Leptothrix cholodnii SP-6: one gene and its partner. The protein of the gene in region 1 interacts with the protein of each later gene in a pairwise test. Links are inferred from orthologs where the notes say so. Each region holds a gene or a part of one and is shown on either strand. Other genes may lie near its edges. The genes, in order: LCHO_RS02600 and LCHO_RS19830.

Region 1 (3,307 bases):
GCGCGGCTGGCGCCGGGCGGGCGGCTGGCGGTGATCGCCTTCCATTCGCTCGAGGACCGCATCGTCAAGACCTTCATCGCCCGCCATGCGCGCGAGGTCTACGACCGCCGCATGCCTTACGCCACGCCGGCGCCGCTGCTGATGCGGGCGGTGGCCCGCATCAAGCCCGGCGAGGCCGAGGTGGCGGCCAATCCGCGCGCCCGTTCGGCGATCCTGCGGGTGGCCGAGCGCACCGACGTGCCGCTGCCGGTGGTGGTGGGGCGCTACGCATGATGCGGCTCAACGTCCTGCTGCTGGTCGCGCTGCTGGTGAGCGCGGTCTACCTGGTGCAGACCGCCTACCACTCGCGCCAGCTGTTCGTCGCCCTCGAGCGCGAACGCAACATGGCGCGCCAGCTCGAGATCGAGGCCGAGCGACTGACGGTCGAGCGTCGCGCGCAGGCCACCAGCCTGCGGGTCGAGCGGGTCGCGCGCGAGCAGCTGCAGATGCGCGTGGCGACACCGGCCGTCACCCAGTACGTCACCGATCCGCTGATCGCCGGCGCACCCGCCGCGGCGCTGTCCGGAGGCACGCCGTGATGAAGTGGCTGTCGCGCCTGTGGCCCGGCCGTGCGCCGGCCAACACCGCCCGGCGCTCGCCGCGGCAGCAGACGGCCGTGCGCCGCAACACGTCGCTCGGCTCCGGCCACCTGCAGTACGCCAGCAGCCCGCTGCTGGCGGCCAAGACGCCGCTGTGGCGCGCGCGCCTGGTCGTGCTCGGCGTCGGCGTGGGTTTTCTGGTGCTGCTGGGGCGTGCGGTCTACATCCAGGTGATCGGCACCGAGTTCTATCAGAAGCAGGGCGAGAGCCGCTACGCGCGCACCTTCGAGCTGCCGGCCAGCCGCGGCCGCATCACCGATCGCCACGGCCAGATCCTGGCCGCCAGCGTGCCGGCGCCGTCGATCTGGGCGATCCCGAAGGATTTCAGGCCCGATGCGAAGCAGCAGCAGGCGCTGCTGCGCCTGCTGGGCATGACCTCGCGCGAGCTGGCCACGCGCCTGGCCGACAACCCGAATTTCGTCTGGCTGCGCCGCCAGGTCGACGAGTCCGTCGCGGCGCAGGTCAAGGCGCTGGGCATCAAGGGCCTGCACCAGCAGCGCGAGTTCCGCCGCCAGTATCCGGAAGGCGAGTCGGCGGCACATGTGGTCGGTTTCACCAACCTCGAAGAGCGCGGCCAGGAAGGCATCGAGCTGGCGTTCCAGAAAGAGCTCGAAGGCCGCGCCGGCAGCCGCAGCGTGGTGCGCGACCGGCTCGGCCGCATCGTCGAGGACATCGGCGAGAGCCGCGAGCCGGTCGACGGCAGCGATCTGGCGCTGGCGCTCGACTCCAAGGTGCAGTTCTTCGCCTACCAGCGGGTGCGCGATGCCGTGCTCGAGCACAACGCCAAGGCCGGCAGCGTGGTCGTGCTCGACGTGCTGACCGGCGAGGTGCTGGCGCTGGCCAACTACCCGAGCTACGTGCCCGGCGAGCGCCAGGGGCTCAGCGGCGCGCAGCTGCGCAACCGCGCCGTCACCGACACCTTCGAGCCCGGCTCGACGATGAAACCGTTCATCGCCGCGCTCGCCTTGCAGACCGGCCGGGTCACGCCCGACACCGTGATCCAGACGGCGCCCGGACGCATCCACTTCGGCAGCGCGACCATCTCCGACTCGCATCCGCACGGCCTGCTGTCGGTCGAGCAGGTGATCCAGAAGTCGAGCAACGTCGGCACCGTCAAGATGGCGATGCAGATGGAGCCGCGCGAGATGTGGGAGATGTTCAGCTCGGTGGGCATCGGCCAGAAACCGCAGCTGGCGTTCCCGGGCCTGGCCTCGGGCCGCCTGCGGCCGTACAAGAGCTGGCGGCCGGTCGAGCAGGCGACCATGAGCTACGGCTACGGCCTGTCGGTGTCGCTGCTGCAGCTGGCGCGCGCCTACACGGTGTTCGCCCGCGACGGTCAGCTGATGCCGGTGACGATGCTCAAGAACGAGGTGCCGGCTGCTGGCGTCCAGGTCTTCAGCCCCGAGGTGGCACGTTCGGTGCGCCACATGCTCAACATGGCCGCCGCCCCCGGCGGCACCGCCCCGAAGGCGCAGGCGATCGGCTATTCGGTCGGCGGCAAGACCGGCACCGCCCACAAGCAGGAGGGTGGCAGCTACGTCAGCAACAAGTACCGCGCCTGGTTCGTCGGCATCGCGCCGGTGAGCAACCCGCGCATCGTGGTGGCGGTGATGGTCGACGAGCCCGGCAACGGCCGCTATTTCGGTGGCGACGTGGCCGCGCCGGTGTTCAGCCAGGTGGTGCAGCAGTCGCTGCGCATGCTCGGCGTGCCGCCCGACCTGGAGGTGCAGCCGCAGATCGTCGCGCGCGCCCAGGCGGTCAAGGCCGAAGAGGAGTCGTTCTGATGGCGCTGCATCAGCTGCCCGACGTCGATGCCGCGCTGGCGTGGCTGCGGGCGCGGCTCGGCGACGCCGCCGAGCTGCGCACCGACAGCCGCAGCGTGCGCGCCGGCGAGGCCTTCATCGCCTGGCCGGGTCATGCCGCCGATGGCCGCGCCTACGTCGGCGCGGCGCTGGCGGCCGGCGCCGCGGCCTGCCTGATCGAGGCCGACGGCGCCGCGGCCTTCGGTTTCGATGACGAGCGCATCGCCGCGCTGCCGGGTCTGAAGGCCGCCACCGGCGAGCTGGCGCACCGCTGGTACGGCGAGCCCGGCCGGCGCCTGGCGCTGATCGCCACCAGTGGCACCAACGGCAAGACCTCGACCGCCTGGTGGACCGCGCAGGCGCTGAGCCTGGCCGGCCAGCGCTGCGGCGTGATCGGCACGCTGGGCGTGGGCGAGCCGCCCAGCCGCGTCCATCCCGACGCTCAGGTGCACGCCACCGGCCTGACCACGCCCGATCCGCTGACGCTGCACCGCAGCCTGCGCGATTTCGCCGACGCCGGTTTCGCCGCCTGCGCGATCGAGGCCTCGTCGATCGGCATCGTCGAACACCGGCTCGACGCGGCGCCGATCCGGGTCGCGCTCTACACCAACTTCACGCCCGACCACCTCGACTACCACGGCGACATGGTGGCCTACTGGCTGGCCAAGCGCGCGCTGTTCGACTGGCCGGGCCTGCAGGCTGCCGCCATTAACGTCGACGACGCGCAGGGCGCCGTGCTGGCCGACGAACTGGCCGCGCGTGGCGATCTCGACCTCTGGACCTACGCGCTGCATCGCGATGCGCGCCTGCGTGCGACCGGCCTGCATTACGTCGACGGCGGCCTGGCCTTCACGCTGCACGAGGGCG
Region 2 (3,070 bases), 3.9 Mb from region 1 along the record:
AAGACAAACCCCCGACTTTACGCCGTTTTGAGCTCACGAAGACCCTTGACAGGCTCGTGGTTTGCAGCCCACCGCGCGAAGCGGGGGCCGCCGATCAGAGCCCGACCGACTTGGCCCAGCCCTGCAGCTCGGCCAGATGGGTCTCGCCCAGCTTCTGTTGCACGGCGGTGCCGGCGCTGTCGAACAGCACCGTGAACGGCAGACCGCCGGTCGTGTTGCCGAGCGAGCGCGCCAGCTCGGTGCCGGCAAAACCGGTCAAGCCGATCGGAAAGCTGACCGGCGTCTTGAGCAGGAACTCGCGCACCGGCGACGGCCCGTCCACCGCCAGGCCCAGCACCTGAAGGCCGCGTGGGCCGAACTCGCGTGCATGGCTGTCGAGCAGCGGCATCTCGCGCACGCAGGGCGGGCACCAGGTGGCCCAGAAGTTGATCAGCAGGGGCTTGCCGCGCAGGCTCGCCATCACCACCTCGCCGCCCTCGGGGCGATCGAAGCGCAGGCTCCACAGATCGGGTGCGGCGCCGGCCGATGCCGCATCGGCGCCGGCCGGGGCCCGGGCTGCGCTCGGGTTGGCGGTGTCGGGGGTGGCCGGCGGCGTGCCGGCACCGCGGCGCAGCGACCAGCCGATCCCCGCGGCCAGGGCGGTGCCGGCGACGACGCCGAGGGTGAGCTTGCGACGGTTCATGGAGCGCTTTCGGGTGTCCGCGTCTGGGCGGAGTGTTGCATCAGCCGCTGCAGCGCGGCCAGATCGCCACGCTGGCTGCGGCCGCGGGCATCGGGTTTGAGGGCGCCGCGCAGGTCGTCGTGGTCGAGCACCGTCAGCTGCACGTTGACCGACTCGCCCAGCTCGCGGCACGGGTGGTCGATCACCAGCACGTCGATCGGGCGGCCACGCGGCCCCGTCACGCTGCCGATGTCGAAATCGACCTGCCGATCGAGCAAGGCGATCTCGGCCTCCTTGCTGTCGTTGCAGAACAGTTCGAGGTGCACCACCGACAGCCGGGTGGCGGTGCCGCGCCAGACCGCGCCGCACAGGTGCGGACGAAACGCCGCCAGGCGCGCCATCCACAGCGCCGCCACCTGGCGCAGCGCGGCGAGTTCGGCGGGCTGGGTGTCGGCGCAGAACAGCGCGATGTGCTCGCGCACGGCGTCCTCGAGCGTCTCGTTGTCGGGCAGATCGGCGGCGCGGGTGGTGCGCCGCCCGACCTGCTGCGCGGCGCGGCGCTTGGCCGGGCCGTATTCGAGACCCTCGTCGACCACCAGGCCGGCGGCCACGGCAGCGATTTCCAGGGTCAGCTCGGATGTCATGAGCAGGATTCTAGGCAGCCCGTCGCCGGCGCGCAGACGGCCGGTCAGGGCAGCTCGACCGCCCCCATGCGCGCCGCGACGGTCGACGATCGACCCAGCACGTAGGCCGAATCGGGTCGCTTCTCGAAGCGCTTGGGCGCCGGCAGCATCACCGCCAGGCGCGCGGCCTGGTAGGCGCCGAGCCGGGCGGCGTCGATGTGGAAGTAGTGCCGCGCCGCCGCCTGCGCGCCGAACAGCCCCTCGCCCCATTCGACGTTGTTCAGGTAGATCTCGAGGATGCGCGCCTTCGGCAGCGCCGTCTCCAGCATCAGCGTGATCAGCAGCTCCTGGCCCTTGCGCAGCGTGGTGCGCTCGCCCGACAGGAACAGGTTCTTGGCCAGTTGCTGGCTGATGGTCGAGCCGCCGACCACCTTGGGCTGCACGAGCCGGGGCGAGCGCGCGCTGGCGGCCGCCTCGGACTTGCGGCGCGCCGCCGCCTGTTCCTCGCGGCGCAGGCGCGCCTCGTTGAGCTTCTCGGCGCGCGCCTCGGCCTGCTGGTTGCGTGTCCAGGCCTTCTCGATCGCGTCCCATTCGACGCCGCTGTGATCGACGAAACCGGCGTCCTCGCTGGCGATCACGGCGCGCTTGAGCGAGTCGGCGATCTGCTCGTACGGCACCCAGCGCTGGCTCCAGCTCAGCTGATGCTGCTCGCTCACCAGGCGCCAGATCTCGCTGCGCTGGAAGGCGGTCGACTCGGGGTCGATCCAGCGCATCGCCGTGATGCGCGCCAGGAAGAACAGCTGCAGCGCCAGGCCGCTGAGCACCAGCAGCACGAGCAGGCGCACCGCGTGCGACTTCAGCACTTTCATCGCGTCGGAGGACTTTTCAGAAGGTTCAGGGTCGCGCGCCGGTGGCGTCCTCGACGGCCGCCTTCAGGCCCTCGTCGCGCGTGAAGCGGAAGCGCGAGACGAACACCAGCTGGTCGAACTGCGCCAGCATCGCCGGCGTGAAGTTGCCGTAGGGCGCGGCGCCGCGCACGATCGTCAGGGCGCGCTTGTCGAGCACCTTGTTGCCTGACGACTGCACGATGTCGGCCTCGACCACCTCGCCGCTGCCGCCCACTGCCACCAGCATCGTCAGTTCGCCGTAGAGCTTGCGGCCGTTGACCTCCGGGAAGTTGCGGGTGCCGACGTCCTCGACGCGCTGGCGCAGGCTGTCGTAATAGAGCGCGTGCACGCCCTCGCGCGCGGCCGGGCTGACGAAGCGCCGGCGCGGCCGGGCGTTTTCCTGCTGGATGCGTTTCTCGATCTGCGCCAGCAGGGCCAGCAGCTGGCGGCGGCGCTGCTCCTCGGCCGGACGCAGCGTCGGGTTGCCGCTCTGGCGCTGCTCGGGCGTGGACAGGCTGGCCAGCTCGCGCTTGACCTGCGCCAGCAGCAGCATCTGCTGCGCCTGCAGCTGCGCGATCTGCTGGCGGGTGTCCTCGAACGAATCGCCGGCCTGGGTGGTCGGCATCGGCGGCAGCGGCGAGGTCGCCCGGCCCTGTGCCGCATCGCCGCCGCCGGCCAGGTTGCGCTGGGCGATGACCTGCGCGTTGGGCGGCGCGGTGGCGCTGCTGGAATTGACCAGCACCACCTCCAGCGGCGTGTCTTCGAGGATGCGCCGCAAACCTTCGGGGTCGACGAAGCGCACCGTCAGCAAGGCCGCGTGCACGGCCAGGCTGACCAGCAGCGCCACCTGCAGGGTCGACAGTTGCCGCAGGCGTTGCAGGACGGATTTCGCGTTCACG

What was found.
Region 2: the proteins of LCHO_RS02600 (region 1) and LCHO_RS19830 interact in binary tests that used the Escherichia coli proteins (3 or more experiments, as listed by UniProt). The link is inferred for Leptothrix cholodnii SP-6 from one-to-one orthologs.

The regions. Positions count from the first base shown.
Region 1 is NC_010524.1:558,353-561,659, forward strand. What follows is about bases 1-2,999. They hold LCHO_RS02600 (peptidoglycan D,D-transpeptidase FtsI family protein), read left to right. Parts: upstream 1-577; coding sequence 578-2,422; downstream 2,423-2,999. Other genes in these bases: rsmH (16S rRNA (cytosine(1402)-N(4))-methyltransferase RsmH), read left to right, coding at 1-273; ftsL (cell division protein FtsL), read left to right, coding at 270-578; LCHO_RS02605 (UDP-N-acetylmuramoyl-L-alanyl-D-glutamate--2,6-diaminopimelate ligase), read left to right, coding at 2,422-2,999. In the rest of the region: more of LCHO_RS02605, read left to right, coding at 3,000-3,307. UniProt on the Escherichia coli protein: Essential cell division protein that catalyzes cross-linking of the peptidoglycan cell wall at the division septum. Required for localization of FtsN.
Region 2 is NC_010524.1:4,468,566-4,471,635, reverse strand. Bases 252-3,013 are described here. They hold LCHO_RS19830 (transglycosylase domain-containing protein), read right to left. Parts: upstream 2,154-3,013; coding sequence 1,350-2,153; downstream 252-1,349. Other genes in these bases: LCHO_RS19825 (energy transducer TonB), read right to left, coding at 2,179-3,013; LCHO_RS19835 (hypothetical protein), read right to left, coding at 679-1,305; LCHO_RS19840 (TlpA family protein disulfide reductase), read right to left, coding at 252-682. Also shown: more of LCHO_RS19840, read right to left, coding at 95-251; more of LCHO_RS19825, read right to left, coding at 3,014-3,069. UniProt on the Escherichia coli protein: Peptidoglycan polymerase that catalyzes glycan chain elongation from lipid-linked precursors. May play a role in peptidoglycan assembly during cell division in collaboration with other cell division proteins.